DNA from 2 places in the Xenorhabdus entomophaga genome. Region 1 is predicted to be linked to the other one. Evidence: predicted binding sites of a transcription regulator. Region 1 holds the regulator's gene; the other holds the start of a gene.
The links. Region 1 encodes LexA, which represses DNA repair genes until DNA is damaged. Its sites were predicted from a motif close to TNCTGTATGTACATACAGNA; they were not measured.

Region 1 (9,770 bases):
CGTTTCAGTCCAAAAACCATCGTAATAACAACTTACTACATGCAAACGCAATGCCTGACGTTTTTCTTCCGGCAAAACAGCACATTTTGCTTGCGAGCAATAACGTTTCTGCTCAGTAATAGGCAGGTTTTTGAGACATCGGAAACTATAAATAGAGAGAGATACGCCGATTAGGCTTAAACCAATCAATACAGCCCAAAGTATATAACCCATGAAAGGTGTGTTACTGGCACTGAGAATCAATCCCGTTATCCCTATCGATAACCCACTCAGTAACAGTGTTGCAATCCAAAGTATACTTAAGCCAACTGCCTGAATGGGTTTAAGAAACGCTATTCCTTTTCTTTCTTTGAGGATTGTTTTGACTATCCTGAAACCATCAACAGGAAATCTTCTATTATTCGGGTGATTTTGTAGTAACTCTTTCATTTTTAATCCATTAATCTGTATTTTATGATATTGAAATTTATTTCCGTCCTAAATGGAATTATTGGAGCAATGGTCACTTATTGTATTGTTCACTATAATTTATCTCTATTGGTAATAATATGAGAATATTACTTTCTTTATTGACTATAACTTGTTGTTATATTGAGATAATGAATTGTTAATTCCATATCATCACACTTATTTACCAATTTGATTATTTATATTATCCCTTATTTTCACTTTTATTTTTTCCGTTTTTTAGCCCATTTTATTGTTCTTATCCACCGATTGATTTTCAATCTGCATATTATTTAATTGGTAAGGGCATGTCACATAATGCCAAGATAGCCAGCCGCCTTATGTATATCAGGCACCAGAAAAGCGCTAATCATTGTGTGGACTCCACTCTCAGGCCCAAAAACATGGTAGTATTAAAGTCATTAGCATCGTGTAGGTGTGAGAGGTGTAATGAAAACTATCAATCAAAAAAAGTTGCTGGCACAGGCTGAGACAATCTGTCTGTCAAGAGGGGTTCGTTTGACACCTCAACGCCTTGAAATTCTTCGTCTAATCGCTGAACAGCCCAGCGCAATAAGTGCCTATGATTTACTGGATTTGCTGCGTGAAGTCGAACCACAAGCCAAACCGCCAACGGTTTATCGTGGTTTAGAATTTCTATTGGAACAAGGTTTTATTCACAAAATAGAATCCACAAACAGTTATGTTCTCTGCCATCATTTTGAGGAACCCAGCCATACCTCAGCGATGTTTATCTGTGAAGACTGTGGCTCCGTAACTGAAAAAGACGCGAAAGATATTGAATCCACTATTCAGCAGCTAGCACAAGGCACGGGGTTTCATTTACGAAATAGTGTGATAGAAGTGCATGGTTTGTGCTCTTCTTGCTATGAAATCGATTCCTGCACAGAACGAGATACATGCGAGCACAATCATTCAATTACAGAGAATAAAAAGAAATAAGGTGATAATGTTTAAAACCTGATTAAACGGTGAGGCGGTCATGGCTAATGCACTCACATATCCTCATGTCACCGCTTAATCTACGTTTAACGGGAACCGGGAAAAATGACCGCCTCAGAATGGCAAAGTGCAATTATCCGTTTTTACGCTCAGAACCAGTCTCCGCTACGAATAACACCTACTGCCAATCCTTCAATAGTGAAGCTCTGTTCACTCAAATCTACAACAATCGGTTTGAATTCTGGATTTTCAGCAATCAGTTCAATTCTGTTCCCAGTTTGTTTAAGACGTTTTACTGTGACCTCATCTTCAATACGCGCCACAATAACTTGCCCATTATGAACATCCTGTGTCTTATGAACAGCCAGTAAATCTCCGTCCATAATACCGATGTCTTTCATGGACATTCCACTGACACGTAACAAAAAATCAGCACTTGGTTTGAATAATTCAGGATCAACCTTATAGTGGTTTTCGATATGTTCCTGAGCCAGCAGTGGTTCGCCGGCAGCAACACGACCGATTAGCGGTAATCCCGCACCTTCACCTTGCTCTTCGAGAAGCAAACGGATACCTCTGGATGCACCAGCGATAATCTCTATCACCCCTTTACGTGCCAGAGCCTTTAAATGCTCTTCTGCCGCGTTAGGTGAACGAAAACCTAGGCGTGCCGCGATTTCAGCACGTGTTGGTGGCATACCCGTTTGCGAAATATGGTCACGCACCAAGTTATAGACTTGCTGCTGTCTGGCCGTTAATGCTTTCATTTCGCCCCCTGTTTGTTTATACAGTCAGACTGTGAGTATATACAGGTAAATTAGAATTGGGAACCTGCTAGCATGTAAAAGCAGCTAAATAACGTATTTTGATGAAAAACACATCATGTCAGCGCATGAAATGCGACCAAAGAATTGTTCCCCAAGTCAACAACGCAAGAATTATGGTTAGCAATACAGCCGCTGATCCCATATCTTTCGCCCGACCCGATAATTCATGATATTCACTACCAATACGATCCACGACGGCTTCTATGGCACTGTTAAGGATCTCAACAATGATGACAAGCATGACAGAACCGATCAGCAGGAGCCTCTCAATTAAACTAATATCTAAAGAAAATGCGATGATGATCGCAAATATGGCAGTCACTGCCTCCTGCCGGAATGCAGCTTCATTTTGCCAAGCAGCCTTAATTCCTTTCGCCGAATAGCCCGCAGCTTTGATGATGCGGGTCAAACCTGTTGATTGATTTGCCATGGTAATTTTTTTAAATGAGCTTAATAGTTGTATGGTCATATAACTTTTAGCTCTTATTATTGTCTTATTTCCACAGATCTCAAAATCTGTTTCTGGTATCCTTGCGACGCGTTGCTAACAAGAGGCTTAAAGCAGTTATGTCAGGTTGGCGTAAAATATATTATAAGTTATTGAATTTACCACTAAAATTTTTAGTAAAAAGTAAACTTATTCCTACGGATCCCATTGCTGAGTTGCGTCTTGATACGACACGGCCCATTTTGTATGTGCTGCCGTACCATTCAAAAACAGACTTATTGACCCTGCGTCAACAATGTCTGGCGCAAGATCTGCCGGATCCATTGAATCCTTTGGAAATCGGGGACACACAGCTTCCTAGCTATGTCTTTATTGATAACGGCCCACGTGTGTTCCGTTGTTATGCACCAAAACATGAATCTGTGAAAATCTTTCATTCTTATCTGGATCTGCATCGCAATAATCCTGATTTGAATATCCAGATGGTGCCAGTTTCCGTGATGTTTGGCCGCTCTCCCGGGCGTGAAGGACATGAAGAGAACACAACACCGCAGTTACGTCTGCTAAATGGTGTGCAGAAGTTTTTTGCGATCCTGTGGCTTGGGCGGGATAGTTTTGTGCGTTTTTCTACGCCTGTTTCCTTACGCCGTATGGCTGACGAACACGGTGCGGATGATATCATTGCCAATAAACTCGCTCGTGTTGCGCGGATACACTATTCCCGTCAACGTCTCGCAGCTGTTGGGCCTCGTTTGCCTGCCAGACAAGATTTGTTCAACAAGTTATTGGCTTCAAAAGCGATAGAAAAAGCGATTGCTGATGAAGCACGCAGCAAAAAAATCTCTCCCGAAAAGGCGAAGCAGAATGCCATCAATATGTTGGAAGAGGTTGCTGCGGATTTCTCCTATGAAACAGTGCGCTTGACCGACCGTGTTTTGAGTTGGACCTGGAACCGTTTATATCAAGGCATTAATGTTCATAATGCCGAGCGAATCCGCCGATTGGCGCAAGATGGTCATGAACTGGTTTATGTTCCATGCCATCGCAGCCATATGGATTATTTACTGCTTTCTTATGTGATTTATCATCAAGGACTGGTACCCCCACACATTGCTGCGGGCATTAACCTGAATTTCTGGCCTGCCGGCCCGATATTCCGCCGTCTTGGTGCGTTCTTTATCCGCCGTACATTTAAAGGCAATAAGCTCTATTCGACAATCTTCCGCGAATATCTCGGTGAATTGTTCTCCCGTGGTTATTCGGTTGAATACTTCGTCGAAGGTGGTCGTTCACGTACCGGGCGTCTGCTTGACCCGAAAACGGGTACACTCTCCATGACCTTGCAAGCGATGCTGCGTGGGGAATCCCGTCCAATCACGATTGTACCGATCTATATTGGTTATGAGCATGTGATGGAAGTTGCGACTTACGCCAAAGAGTTGCGGGGAGCCACCAAAGAAACAGAAGGCTTTTTCCAGATGGTGAATGGCCTGCGCAAACTGCGTAATCTGGGACAAGGTTACGTGAACTTTGGCGAGCCGATCCCGTTGGTACAGTACCTTAACCAACATGTTCCGGATTGGCGTGATTCCATTGACCCAATAGAATCCCAGCGCCCCACATGGCTGTCTCCAACAGTCAGCAAACTGGCTGGCAATATTATGGTCAATATCAATAATGCCGCCGCTGCCAATGCTATTAATTTGTGCACCACGGCATTGTTGTCGTCACGTCAGCGAGCACTTACTCGCGAGCAGCTTATTGAGCAGTTAGATTGTTATCTGCAATTGCTGAACAATGTGCCTTACACCAACGATATCACTGTACCGAACAAAACAGCGGAAGAGTTGTTGGATCATGCTTTGCTGATGGATAAGTTTGAAGTCGAGAAAGACAGTCTGGGAGATATCATTATCCTGCCACGCGAAAGCGCGGTATTGATGACTTATTATCGTAACAATATCCAGCACTTGTTGATCTTGCCATCCTTGATTACCAGCATTGTGATGCATCACCGTCGTATTAGTCGCAGTGAATTGCTCAGGCAGGTAGAGTTAATCTATCCGTTAATCAAACAGGAACTTTTCATGCGTTACAGTAAGGAAACGCTTCCTGAAGTCGTCAATACCCTGATTGATGAGCTGGCGCGTCAATGCCTTATCTGTAACAAAGAGCAAGGAATGTTGGTACTGAACCCTGCCCGCATCCGCCCACTGCAATTACTGGCGGCGGGTATCCGAGAAACACTGCAACGCTATGCAATTACGCTTTCTTTATTGAATGCCACCCCGGACATCAGTCGTGGTGTACTGGAAAAAGAGAGCCGGATGTTGGCACAGCGTTTATCAGTGCTGCATGGCATCAATGCACCAGAGTTCTTTGACAAGGCGGTTTTCGCCTGTTCAGTCAACACGCTACGCGAAGAAGGTTACATTCAAGAGAGTGGCGCTCAAAATAGTGGCACTATAGTTACAACCAACGCTCAGGCACTTTACCATGTGTTGAGCGAGTTGATGTCACCTGAAATTCGCCTGACAATTGAGAGCGTCAGTATGCCACCAGAGCAAAATGACCCTGAACAGGAAAAAGAGCAAGGATAATAACGTTACACTGAGCATAAATGATTAACGGGCGGTAATACCGCCCGTTATATTAGACATAGCTGAAAAAGACACCAAGGAATAAAATAAGGCCAACGTAGTTATTATTCATAAAAGCTTGAAAGCAAGACGCCCTTTCCCGGCCTGAGATCAGTTTTTGTTGATAAATAAACAACGCCGCTGCCAGCAATATCGTCCAGTAGTATATTCCCCCCAGATTCACTATATTGCCGATCAATACCAAAATACCCAACATAGCAAATTGCAGAATACCAATAATCAGTTTATCAAAGCGTCCAAAGAGCACAGCCGTCGATTTCACACCGATTTTTAGGTCATCATCACGATCAACCATCGCATACTGTGTATCATAAATCACTGACCAAATAACGTTGGCTAAAAATAACAACCAACACTCCAAAGGTAAGGACTCACTTACTGCGGCAAACGCCATCGGAATTGACCAGCCGTAGGCAGCCCCTAACACAACTTGTGGCAGATGGCTGACACGTTTTACGAAAGGATAGCTCCACGCCAGCGCCAAACCAACGAACGACAATGCAATCGTCATTTTATTCAGCGTAAGAACCAGCGCAAAAGAGATGAGCACCAGCGTGGCAAACAAGATTTTACTTTCTTTTTCGGTGATATCACCACTAGGAAGAGGACGAGATTTTGTCCGTTCTACATATCCATCAAATTTTCTATCTGCGAAATCATTAATACAGCATCCCGCAGCACGCATAGAAAACACACCAATAGTAAATACTAACAACACGTGTAAATTTGGTATACCTTTTGCGGCGATCCACAATGCCCAATATGTTGGCCATAATAATAATAATACGCCAATGGGTTTATTGATACGCATTAAACGGCAATAGGCACGCCATTTATTTTGCGTCATACTGACCTCCAATCTATTTCTCCCCTTATTATTTTGTTTTATATGCAGGTGACTCTGGCAGAAAAACTTCTGTGAGCAACAGTGGCTTACCAGACAATCTCAATAACGAACGCCGCACCCAACGGGACTCCTGCCAGCCTATTTGAATATAATCCCGGGTCAGATTATTACCACTAAAAAGGTAACGCCCGAGTGGAACGGTTCCTACATCAACCAATTTTCGATCTGGGCCAGTGAGTGTTTCTGCCGGAATAACAGTGCGGCCTAAAAGCCACGGGATATTATCTCCATATAAGACAATCTCGCGTAACCAATATTTTTCGCTCACAGGTAAGTGCTTACTTTCATCGCCTAATTCTTCTGCCGTGATGAAGCATTCCCGGAAAGGGGCAACAGATACCTGCTGACAGTGTTGTTCAAAGCGGTGTGTCATTGAGCCAACTTCCATCAGCCAGTCTAAAATATCGTCAGGAAGATCGGTCTCGTCTGCCGAAAACCAATGGATGGGTGTTGAAGTTAATATTGTGTCATCTGCCATGTCATTTTCTCATTGCGGGGAATATCAGTTTCCCCGACAGCACAACGAATGGGGAATGAGGATATCATGTTGCAGACCAATAAAATAAAAAGTTGATAACAAATTATGGAAATCATAAAAAAAACCTCCCCCGTAATAACAATAGTTATTGGGAGGAGGTGGAATAAACAAGAGGGAGTCAGATCATCGCCATTCTTTAAATCGGTTAATCAGGCCATTTGTAGAGCTGTCATGGCTGTTCACCGCTTCCGCATCGTGCAATTCAGGCAGAATACGATTCGCCAATTGTTTGCCCAACTCTACACCCCATTGATCAAATGAGAAAATATTCAGAATTGCGCCTTGAGCGAATATTTTATGCTCATACATAGCAGTCAATGCACCCAAACTAAATGGTGTAATTTCGCGCAATAAAATGGAGTTGGTCGGGCGGTTCCCGTCAAATACTTTGAACGGCACAACATTCGCCACATCCTGGGAATTTTTTCCAGCCGCCGCAAATTCTGCTTCTACCTGAGCCTGTGTTTTGCCAAAGGCCAGCGCTTCAGTTTGAGCAAAGAAATTGGACAGCAGCTTGCTATGGTGGTCGCTAACCGGATTATGGCTAATTGCTGGCGCAATAAAATCACACGGGATCAGTTTGGTTCCCTGATGGATAAGTTGGTAGAAAGCGTGTTGACCATTAGTACCCGGTTCACCCCAGATAATCGGCCCAGTCTGGTAATTGACAGGATTGCCATTACGATCGATGTACTTACCGTTTGATTCCATATTGCCTTGCTGGAAGTAAGCAGCAAAACGATGCATGTATTGATCGTATGGCAGAATCGCTTCAGTTTCTGCGCCAAAGAAATTGTTGTACCAAATGCCGATTAATGCCAACAAAACGGGAATGTTGTGTTCAAAGGCGGTCTGCTCAAAATGTTTATCCATCGCATGAGCGCCACTCAACAACTGTTCAAAATTTTCATAACCAATGGAAAGTGCAATGGATAAGCCAATCGCAGACCAGAGCGAATAACGTCCCCCTACCCAATCCCAAAATTCAAACATGTTTTGTGGATCGATACCAAATTTACTGACTTCCTGTTCATTGGTTGATAACGCTGCAAAATGTTTGGCAACATGTGCTTCATCAATGGCGTTTTGCAAAAACCAATTACGCGCAGAATGTGCATTGGTCATCGTTTCTTGCGTGGTAAAAGTCTTGGAAGCAATCAGGAACAAGGTTGTTTCTGGATTCAAAGTTTTTAGTGTTTCAGCAATATGAGTTCCATCAACATTGGAAACAAAATGCATATTCAGGTGATTTTTATAGGCTTTCAGTGCTTCGGTTACCATATACGGGCCAAGATCGGAGCCACCAATACCAATATTCACCACATCAGTAATGGCTTTACCCGTATAACCTTTCCATTCACCACTGATGATACGCTCACTGAATGCTTTCATTTTTGCCAGCACCGCATTCACTTGCGGCATGACATCTTCCCCATCCACCATAATCGGGGTGTTGCTGCGGTTACGCAGGGCAATGTGCAGCACAGCGCGATCTTCTGTGCGATTGATTTTCTCGCCGGAGAACATACTGCGGATTGCACTGCTCAAATCAGTTTCTTGTGCCAGTGCCTGTAATTTTTCCAGTGTTTCTGTAGTAATGCGGTTTTTGGAATAATCCACCAGCATCTGCTGATCAAATGTCGCAGAAAATGCCTTAAACCGTTCTTTATCCTGTTCAAACAGATCCCGCAAATGCACATTCTTCATTTGCTCAAAATGCTGCTGTAATGCTTTCCAGGCTTCAGTCTGGCTGGGGTTGATGTTTTTCATGGATGATACTCTCTATCAACTGTCAATAAACAATAGGAATGCACAGATTGTAACGGGTTAATTCTGTGGTTAATCTCCCTTTCCTTGTAATTACTGATATTGGTCAAAATAGTCAGTGATTTCCAGCCCTAATTGTTGAGATAGGCAAAAACGATAATTTTATCTCCATCATGAAAATTATTTATGCTTAATTACCAAACATTGACTCAATGCGCCTAACCCGATATTTCTAAAAGCCTATTCTTCGAACAAAAGGTTATCATCCATGTGCGCTGTTTCATCTCCTAATTCGCAGTATGTTGTAGCAAAATTCGGTGGTACGAGTGTGGCTGACTTTGATGCCATGAATAACTGTGCCGATATTATTTTGGCAAATGCTAATGTTCGCGTGGTTGTTCTGTCAGCCTCTTCTGGTGTGACCAATTTGCTGGTTGCATTAGCGGCTGGCTGCGATAACGATAAACGGGAGAGTTACCTGAAACAGATCCGTGACATTCAATATGCAATTATTGAGCGATTGAATGATGCGAACGTGATCCGCGAGGAAATTGATCGTCTGCTGGAAAATATTGAGATGCTGTCAGAAGCTGCGTCTCTTGCCACGTCAGAAGCACTGACTGATGAATTGGTTAGCCACGGTGAAATGATGTCCACCTTACTGTTTGTCGAGCTGCTGCGCCAGCGCAATACGGATGCAGAATGGTTTGATATCCGCCGGATCATGCGAACCAGTGCTCATTTTGGAAAAGCAGAACCCGATACCCTCCAACTCCGTACTTTAGCGATGGAGCACCTGCATCCTCGCCTGAACAATACGATTGTCATCACTCAAGGTTTTATCGGTAGAGAGGAAAAAGGCCGTACAACTACGCTGGGACGGGGAGGCAGTGATTATACTGCCGCTTTGCTGGGCGAAGCGCTTGGATTACAACGCGTTGATATCTGGACAGATGTTCCGGGCATCTATACCACCGATCCCCGTATTGCCCCTACCGCTAAACGCATCAATACAATTGCTTTTGATGAAGCGGCAGAAATGGCGACATTTGGCGCCAAAATTCTCCATCCTGCCACATTGCTCCCGGCCGTTCGCTCCGGCATTCCGGTATTTGTCGGCTCCAGCAAAGATCCTCTCGCGGGCGGCACAGTGGTTTGTGATAAAACAGACAATCCACCGCTGTTTCGTGCGTTGGCATTGCGCCGCAAACAA
Region 2 (9,770 bases), on a different contig from region 1:
TGATGTCTTTTACCCGTGAAATAGACCCTCATACCAGTTATCTCTCACCTCAAGATACAGAGCAATTTAACTCAGAGATGAGCCTTTCTCTTGAAGGTATTGGTGCTGTTTTACAATATGAGGATGAATATATCTCTATCCGTTCATTACTTGCAGGTGGCCCGGCGGCTAAAAGTAATTTACTGAAAGTTGGGGATAAAATTATTGGTGTCGGGCAAGTTGGCAAGCCTATTGTGGATGTTGTCGGATGGCGTTTAGAAGACGTTGTTACCCTGATCAAAGGGCCGAAAGGCAGTAAAGTCCGCCTTGAAATTATCCCAAGTACGAAAGGGGCAAAAAATCATATTGTCACCTTAACTCGTGAAAATATCCGCCTTGAAGATAATGCAGTCAAGATGTCGGTGAAGACTGTCGGCAAGGAAAAAGTGGGGGTTCTTGATATACCGAGCTTCTATGTTGGCTTGACTAACGATGTCAAAGTTCAGTTGCAAAAACTGACTAAGCAAGGTGTTTCCGCGATTGTAATTGATTTGCGTAGCAATGGTGGCGGTGCATTAACGGAAGCCGTTTCTCTATCTGGTTTGTTTATTACTACTGGTCCCATTGTTCAGATTCGAGACAATATTGGTAAAGTTAAAGAAGAATCGGATACGGATGAAGCAATATATTACAAAGGCCCTCTGGTTGTTTTAGTTGATAATAGAAGTGCTTCGGCGTCTGAAATCTTTGCTGCGGCTATGCAGGATTATGGGCGTGGGCTAATTCTGGGCGAGCCTACTTTTGGTAAAGGTACAGTTCAGATGCACCGTCTTCTGCACCGGATTTATGATCAAATGCTAGAGCCTGATTGGCCGAAAATCGGCTCTGTGCAATATACCATTCAGAAGTTTTACCGAGTAAATGGCGGCAGCACTCAGCTGAAAGGTGTAACGCCTGATATAGTTATGCTTACGGGTGAAGATCCTAATGAAATAGGTGAAAGCCAGGAAGATAATGCGCTACCTTGGGACAGTATCCAACCTGCGGATTATACTTCTTCGAAAGTGATTTCAGAATTGGCGGGGCTATTAACCAAACTGCATAACAATCGCGTTGCTAATGATCCTGAGTTTAAATATATCAAAGAGGATATTGCTTATTATAAGACCATGAAGGAGCGTAATGGTGTTTACTCTCTAAACTATATCCAAAGAGAGAAAGAGAATAAGCAATATGAAACAACCAAGTTGAATCGTCTTAATGAGCGTTTTAAACGTGAAGGGAAAAAACAGCTCAAGTCACTTGATGATTTACCAAAAGATTATAAAGGGCCTGATCCATATTTAGATGAATCGGTAAAAATTGCGTTAGATTTAGCGCATCAGCCTGCTGAAATGGCTATAACGAAGTAGCTATAGAATTCGTTATTGATGCAAGGCCGGCTATCAAGCCGGCTTTTTTTATTATATTGTAAAGTTATGTTGATTCTATCGCTTAACATCTTAAAAAACTTGAATAATATGGGTTCAGCCCCCATCTTATGGCCTAACTTTTAGTTGAATTGTTCGATAATTAAAGGAAGCAAATTTATATGATGAGAATAGCCTTGTTCCTTCTCACTAACCTTGCTGTCATGGTAGTGTTTGGAATAATACTTTCACTTACAGGAGTTCAGCAAAGTAGTGTTGCTGGCCTCATGATTATGGCTGGTTTGTTTGGTTTTGGTGGTGCTTTCATTTCTTTATTAATGTCGAAATGGATGGCTCTGCGTTCTGTTGGTGGTCAAGTTATTGAAAAACCTTCCAACGAAACTGAAGCCTGGTTGATGGAAACTGTACGTCGTCAATCGGATCAGGTTGGAATTACCATGCCACAAGTCGCTATCTATGATGCTCTTGATATTAACGCATTTGCGACAGGGGCACGCCGTAATGCTTCTCTGGTTGCTGTTAGTACCGGGCTGCTGAACAATATGAGCCGTGATGAAGCAGAAGCTGTCATTGCACATGAAATCAGTCATATCGCAAATGGTGATATGATAACGATGACGTTGCTACAGGGGATTGTAAATACATTTGTTATTTTCATCTCACGCATCATTGCACAGGCTGCTGCAAGTTTCCTTTCAAGCAGTGATGATGAAGGTGAAGAAAGTAACAGTAACGGTAACCCAATTGTTTATATGGTTATTTCCATGGTGTTGGAGATCGTATTTGGTATTTTGGCAAGTATTATTACCATGTGGTTCTCCCGTTACCGTGAATTCCATGCGGATGCAGGATCAGCAAAATTGGTTGGTCGTGAAAAGATGATTGCTGCGTTGCAACGTCTTAAGACCAGCTATGAACCTCAAGAAGAAGGTCGCATGATGGCATTCTGTATTAATGGCAAATCTAAGAGTTTCAGTGAACTATTCTTATCGCATCCACCTTTGGATAAGCGCATTGAAGCTCTGCGTAGTGGTGAGTATATAAAATAATGCCATAGGCTTCCTGATAAGAAGCTTGAATAAGCATTTAAATTATTTCTGATAAAAAGCCGGGCGTCATAGTGATCCCCGGCTTTTTTGATCGCGTTTTTGAACATATTGCAAAATTTATTTGATTCTCAGGGAGAGGGGATTTTCATTATGAATGTAGCTGAGAGAAAGGAAGTAGGGCAGGAATCTTATAAAAAAGCCTCCCTTGACTGTGAGTTCAAAGGAGGCCAAGTGTTATTTAAGCGATTTAAGATTTGCTTAATACCACGTTTTCATCTTGTTCAAATATCTTTTTATCAGTCTGTCCCATTAATTGGCTGGTGATTGTACCTGCGGCCATTGCACCATTAACATTTAACGCAGTACGGCCCATATCAATAAGAGGTTCAACAGAAATCAACAGAGCTACCAAGGTAACAGGCAAGCCCATGGCAGGTAAAACAATTAGCGCTGCAAATGTTGCCCCACCACCAACGCCAGCAACACCAGCGGAGCTGATAGTCACAATGCCAACAAGAGTTGCAATCCACAAAGGATCAAACGGATCAATCCCTACGGTTGGAGCAACCATGACAGCAAGCATGGCTGGGTAAATACCCGCACAACCATTTTGGCCGATGGTGGCACCAAAAGACGCAGAAAAACTGGCAATAGACTCGGGCACACCGAGGCGGCGAGTTTGTGTTTCAACATTCATAGGAATACTTGCCGCACTTGAACGGCTGGTAAATGCAAATGTCAGTACGGGACCTGCTTTTTTAAAGAATTTCAGAGGATTAATACCAATAAGTGCCAGAAGTCCGCCATGAACGACAAACATCAAACCAAGGGCAATATAGGAAGCAACGACAAAATTACCTAATTGCGTAATATCTTGAATATTAGAGCTGGCTACAACTTTAGTCATCAAAGCCATTACACCATATGGAGTTAGGCTCATAACTAATCTAACCAGTTTCATTGCCCATGACTGCATTGTATCAATGGCAACGAGAGCTCGTTCACCGCGCTCACGATCATCTTTGAGCATTTGTAATGCAGCAATGCCTAAAAATGCCGCAAAAATCACAACACTGATAATAGAAGTAGGATTTGCTCCCGTTAGATCAGCAAAGGGATTTTTAGGAATAAAAGAGAGAATAATCTGGGGTACACTCATATCAGAAACTTTACCGATATAGTTGGTTTCAATGGCTGATAAACGAGCTGTTTCTTGAGTGCCTTGAATTAGGCCGGTTGCACTCAGTCCAAATAAATTGGCAATTACGATGCCGATTAAGGCGGAAATTGCGGTAGTGAACAACAACGTACCAATAGTCAGGAAACTGATTTTTCCTAAAGAAGATGCTTTGTGCAAACGCGCAACAGTGCTCAGGATAGAGGCGAAAACCAATGGCATGATAACCATTTGTAATAACTGCACATAGCCATTACCAACGATATTGAACCATTTAATTGATTCTTTCACTGTAGGGTTGTTTGTGCCATAAATGATGTTCAATGCCAGCCCAAAAAAGACACCTACGGCTAAAGCCATAAGAACCTTTTTGGACAAACTCCAGTTATTTGAGCCCGCTTTTGCTAATAAAATAAGTAGCGCTACAAAAACGAGTATGTTGATAATGAGCGGTAAATTCATCCCTAGTCTCCAAAACTTTTATACCCTTATATCTGCAAATTGCTGTGTTGCAACTTGCAAGCTATTGGGTATAACGATATTTATATGGTTTTTCTGTATGATATGTAACCGTGTTATGTGGTAATCGATAACCTTTTTATTTTTTCAACAGTCGCTTTTGCGGCTTGAAATTTGTCGGATACATGCCATGAAGTGTATAAGAGAATGGTATCAGCATAAGAACCGTGTTTCTTATAATTAAATGGAATTTAATATAATTATTTTTCACTAACTAGCTTAATTAGTTATATATCCTAATCTATTACTGTTTTATTTCCTGCGGATTTGACAGACAAAAGGTATATTTAACTGGGTTATAAGTGCTGTTCAAAAAAGAATAAGAATGGATATAAAAGAAATTTTTATATTTTAGGGCACCCCACTTTTTCAAGTGGGGTCTGATTTAGTGAAAATACAATCAATTGGTTACTTATAGAGATTCTGTAATTTATCAATTTGTAACTTATCTAGCTGTAATTTATCCAACTGAAATTTTTCTAAATAGCCAACAAATGAAGATTCAATATGTTGAGGAAGAATAATGGCAATTACTACCAGCAACACAGCGATGAAGCGTTCAGTTTTCTTGCGTTGCTTATCCTTACCTCTAACAATAGGAATACAAAAACGTATTCTTAATGGCCATAAAAGTGGAATACCGGCAGGAGTCAGCATATCAGCAATCAAATGGCTGATATAACCCACAACCATAGCATGGACAAAATCAGTTGGAATAGGCCAATCAGAAGGTATTTCAGTCTGAAATAAAGTAATACCTGCAATGAGAGCTACTAAACTGTGTGTAAACCCACGATGCCCGCATAAGCGCGCAATTGGAATGGATATAAAACGGAATAATCTACCTAAAGTTGAACTTGGGTGATCAATATCAGGTAGTAATGAAGCCAGAAGTGCGCCAGGAAGCATATGTAGCCAATCTCCCTGTGCTATTTCTGGTGTAATTTCTAGCTGGTGAGCCAATACAAGGCTGGCAACGGAAAAAAGAAGATGTCCTTCTGCTGTCATAACGATTTATACTAATTATTTATGCTGATTGCTGTGTATACGTACAGTTGGCAGTATAGAGGGTTTTGCATAAGGATGATAGGGGGTAAATAAGAAAAATCTTTATTTATCTGGAGCGTCTTAGTGGATAAGAAGTAGGGGATTATGTGCTGGCTTCGTGCCGTAGCTCAACCAACTACATTCTGATTGCCACCTCAGAGCAAATGATACTGGGGTGGCAGGAGTACATCAGAATTGAGTGTCAGTGAGCCATGAGAGGACGGCAGGAATGTTACCGTCCTACTCGGTTTATTAGTCTGTTCAATTCTGTTAATTTGTCGGTGGGGAAAAAGGGAATGGAGGAATAAAGGGTTGTGGGGGCATCACGCAGTATTCCCCTGTAGGTGTTGTAAAGCATATAGGACCACTCGATAACTCGCTGGGGGTGTTAGCATAAGTTAGCACTGGAGCTAAAATGGCCGAACCCGCCAACAGGCAAAGAAGAAGACATTTTTTCATTTTACTCTCCGCTTATAACGTTATTATCAAAAGATTGATAAGTCTAATAACCTTATCTCCCCCAACAATACGCGAATAATGCTTAACAATTCGTCAACTCCTGTAACTAAAGTAAATATTTCTGTGTCCATTCCCTGAATGGCTACAGGAATAACACTTGCTGCTGCCCTGCTCCTGCCGCGTACCCAACGCACACGGGCTGATAGCTAGATTATTCACAGGGTGGCTTATGCAGAGTTTTTAGCTATCCATGTGCTTTAAAAAGTCGGGTTTATATAAATCTAACCAGTTGAATATGCTAAATGAGGCAAAGAAGCTGACAGTGACATGAGCGCAAAGTAGACTAAAACTCCAATAAGGTTAATGAATAAAGGGAGTTTTGATTGTGCTGAAGGGGGATGTTTTTGACTGATTACCCTGAAAGTTTAAGGGTAAATTTCTACCCTATAGTGACGGCGGTTTCTTTCCTATCTAACGAGCACAAAATCCATTGCTATGTGCTGTATAGAGCACTTTTTTCGTTTGTACATCTATGTGTATTTATGGTTTTTATAAGTAGTCTTTATATAATTTATTGTTTTTAAATGAATAATTTAATTTTGATACCACTCATATCAAAATGGCTGTATCTATAGATAAACAAAATGACATCTCATATTTCTCGCAGTAATGATAATAATTGATACAATTTGATTGTAGCAACCTCTGTGATTTAAATCCCGTTATAGATTGATAACAAAGAAAAAAATAGTTTTCTGGTAAAAGCAAGAGTATTAATCTGCAAATAGGATTAAAGTTGGTTCCTTATGAGCGATCAGCTATCATTGAATAAAAATAAAATAATTTATGCTAATGAGGAATGTCAATGACTTATCAACAAGCTGGATATGTTGCTATTGCTAAACGGATCTTAGGTTGGATTATTTTTGTACCAGCTTTTTTATCAACTTTAGTTTCTGTGATTAATCTGGCGTGGCAGCATAGTTCCAAAGGTGAGGGTATTAGTGCGGTATTGAATGATTTTCTTAAGATGATGGCAGACATGATTAAATTTAATACATCATTTTTGGATTTCTTTTGGAAGCACTCTCCAACTCCTGATCGCATAGCTGGAATTACAGGAGAAAATATCAGTTTTTTCATTATTTATATTTTAATGTTTGTTGGTTTAGCGATGAGTGCATCTGGTTTGAGAATGTATCGTCAATTTAAATTCATCAAGGAACATATTGAAGATCAAATGGTTCTGGAACAGGCTAAGGAAAGCGGAATAACTAAGGAAGAGTTGGAAGCTAAAATTAAATTTCCCCGTCATTCTCTATTCAGTCAGATCTTTACCCTTTATATATCTCCAATTATTATTGGTGCGATAGCTTATTTCTTATCTAAATTATTGGGTTGGTAATGCGAAAGTGCATCTTTAATATATAAATTTTTCTCTTGATTTTTATTTTCAAATGTGAGGCCGATAAGATTTTCTCATCATTATTCAGATAAGAGTTTATCTACCATATTTTGCACAATCATGAAGTTATCACCTCCGAAAAGGTTGCATCTGTTCAGTAAATAGTAGAGTTGATAAATGGGCTGACGTTCAATGAAGTCTTGTGGCAATGGCCAGATACTTTGGTAACCATCAAAAATTTGTAAGGGAAGGTCTGGGTAAAATGGCAGCATCGCTAAGTCACATTCACGATCTCCCCAATAACAGGCAGGATCAAATATTACAGCACAATCATCATTCAGCGATGCACAGTTTGTAGGCCATAAATCACCATGAAGGAGGGAAGGCTGAGGGTGATGGGAGTGTAATTTGTCACTGATTATTTGGACAATGAGGTTGATATCGCCAAATACCATTCCTTGATCAGCCGCAAGTTGCAATTGCCATCCTATACGTTTCTCCGCATAAAATTGATTCCAGCGTTTTTGCCACCCATTAGGCTGTATGGTGGTTGAAAGCATGTTATCAAAATCAAAACCAAATTTAGGCTGTTCGCTCCACTGATGTAGCTTTGCAAGATGTTGACCAAAACAATACGCGCTATGGGCATTAAACGGCTTTATAGGCAAATATTCCAGTAAAAGGAAGCTATAGTTGCGATCATGCCCTACACCATAAACTTCGGGAACGCGGGTTGTTTTGCTGCGGGCCAGTAATTCCAATTGCTCTGCTTCAGCTTTAAAAACTGGCAGCATTTCTTTCACGTTGGATTTGACAAAAACATGCTGTTGACCATATTTAATGCACCAAGAACGGTGAATGTCGCCTCCTGCTAATTCCGTTTTATCGTGAATTTCAGTGCCATCAAAATGCTCACTTAATAGACGGTTCACGGTTTGCCACATGATTCACCTCATTAAGTTGACAATTGCTAGACTCATATTACAGATAGATGCAACATTTGAACAGGTTAAAAAGGACTTTAATAGCAATTAATAAGGCCATATCTCAAATTGGATATGGCGCTCTGGATTGTTAATTGGATTTTTTGGGGGCTGGTAATGTTTAAGAAGGTATATTTTCTGAGAGTTCCCTGTTCACTTTTTTGCGGGCCAATTTTATTTGGTTATAAATAAGAGCGATAGTGAAGAAAATGGCTTGAATGATTACGATGCAAGGCCCTGTTTCACCATCAATATGGAAGCTGATGATGGTACCGAGCACGCAGGATGATACGGAAGCAAGCATTGCAACAATCAACATGTGATCAAAACTCCGGCAAAGAATAAAAGCAATAATACCTGGTGAGATCAGCATGGCTATAACTAGAATAATGCCAACGGCTTGCAAGGATGCGACGATTGTTAGAGCTAACAGAGATAATAAGCCGTAATGAAGAAGTTTCACTGGAAGGCCAACAACTCGAGCCTGATTGGGATCGAAGCAGTAGAGCATGAAATCTTTTCGCTTCAACAAAACAATAGCCAGCGTGACTCCGGCAATACACAGTGTTTGAATCAATTCATGTTGGGTAATGCCGAGTATGCTACCAAATAAAATATGTGTCAGGTGTTGATCCGTATCTATACGAGTGAATAAAATTAAGCCAAACGCGAACATACCAGAGAAGACAATTCCCATAACAGTATCTTCTTTGATTCTGCTGTGTTCTTTCAGATATCCGGTGGCAAACGCACAAAATATACCTGAAAGGAAAGCACCTACTGCAAGTGGGATACCTGCTGCAAAGGCCAATACGATACCGGGCAGCACGGCATGAGAAATCGCATCACCCATCAAAGACCAGCCTTTTAAGACCAGATAACAAGAAAGTACAGCACAAACCGTACCCACTATGATGGCAGCAAAGATAGCCCGCTGCATGAATTCATGTGTGAAGGGTTCAGTCATTAATTCAATAAATGTATTCATGGGCGTCTTTCCTGAGTCAACGCCAGAGATTCCTTTCTCGCTCGTTTGCGGGAAGCCAGCATGCCATGTTTAGGGGCAAAGAAGAACGCTAACAGGAAAACCACTGTTTGTAGGGTGACAATGACACCGCCAGTTGCGCCATTAAGAAAATAGCTTAAATATGCACCGATGCCACTTGTGAGTGAACCGATGGAAACAGCAATGATCAGCAGGTTTTTAAACTTATCGGTCAGTAAATAGGCGGTTGCGCCGGGGGTAACGACCATTGCGATAACCAGGATGGCACCTACCGTCTGTAATGCGGCAACCGTACAGGCACTTAATAAAGTGAAGAAAATGATTTTTAACCGTAATGGTGATAACCCGATAGAACGTGCGTGAGTTTCATCGAAGAAAACAACCAATAAATCTTTCCAAAGCAACATCAGGATAATAAAGGAAACGGCGGTAATGATTTCAACTTGCAAAACATCTTCGTCAGCAATGCCTAAAACATTACCCAGAATAATGGTTTGTACGTTCACGGATGTAGGGTTCAGGGAGACGATCAGTAATCCGGCAGCAAAAAAGGTGGAGAATATAAAGCCGATTACTGCATCTTCACGCAATCGAGTGATATGACGCACCAATGTCATTGATAGTGCCGCAAGCATCCCCGTAAAAAAGGCGCCTCCCGCATAAGGTAAGCCAAGAGCATACGCACCTGCTACTCCGGGTACAACAGAGTGGGAGAG

Region 2: the regulator LexA is predicted to act here: its motif matches at 5,192-5,211, upstream of AAC854_RS06160 (metal-dependent hydrolase).

Annotation. Positions count from the first base shown of each region.
Region 1 is NZ_JBBMXH010000081.1:1,505-11,274, forward strand. Features, by position in the region: gene AAC854_RS15880 (DUF1266 domain-containing protein) at 1-429, opposite strand, end outside; gene zur (zinc uptake transcriptional repressor Zur) at 898-1,410, shown strand; gene lexA (transcriptional repressor LexA) at 1,560-2,177, opposite strand; gene AAC854_RS15895 (diacylglycerol kinase) at 2,296-2,667, opposite strand; gene plsB (glycerol-3-phosphate 1-O-acyltransferase PlsB) at 2,805-5,285, shown strand; gene ubiA (4-hydroxybenzoate octaprenyltransferase) at 5,338-6,192, opposite strand; gene ubiC (chorismate lyase) at 6,221-6,730, opposite strand; gene pgi (glucose-6-phosphate isomerase) at 6,914-8,560, opposite strand; gene lysC (lysine-sensitive aspartokinase 3) at 8,826-9,770, shown strand, end outside.
Region 2 is NZ_JBBMXH010000019.1:42,389-52,158, forward strand. Features, by position in the region: gene prc (carboxy terminal-processing peptidase) at 1-1,391, shown strand, start outside; gene htpX (protease HtpX) at 1,571-2,458, shown strand; gene AAC854_RS06155 (L-cystine transporter) at 2,706-4,097, opposite strand; gene AAC854_RS06160 (metal-dependent hydrolase) at 4,563-5,162, opposite strand; gene AAC854_RS06165 (YniB family protein) at 6,526-7,065, shown strand; gene AAC854_RS06170 (fructosamine kinase family protein) at 7,146-8,009, opposite strand; gene AAC854_RS06175 (metal ABC transporter permease) at 8,170-9,036, opposite strand; gene AAC854_RS06180 (metal ABC transporter permease) at 9,033-9,770, opposite strand, start outside.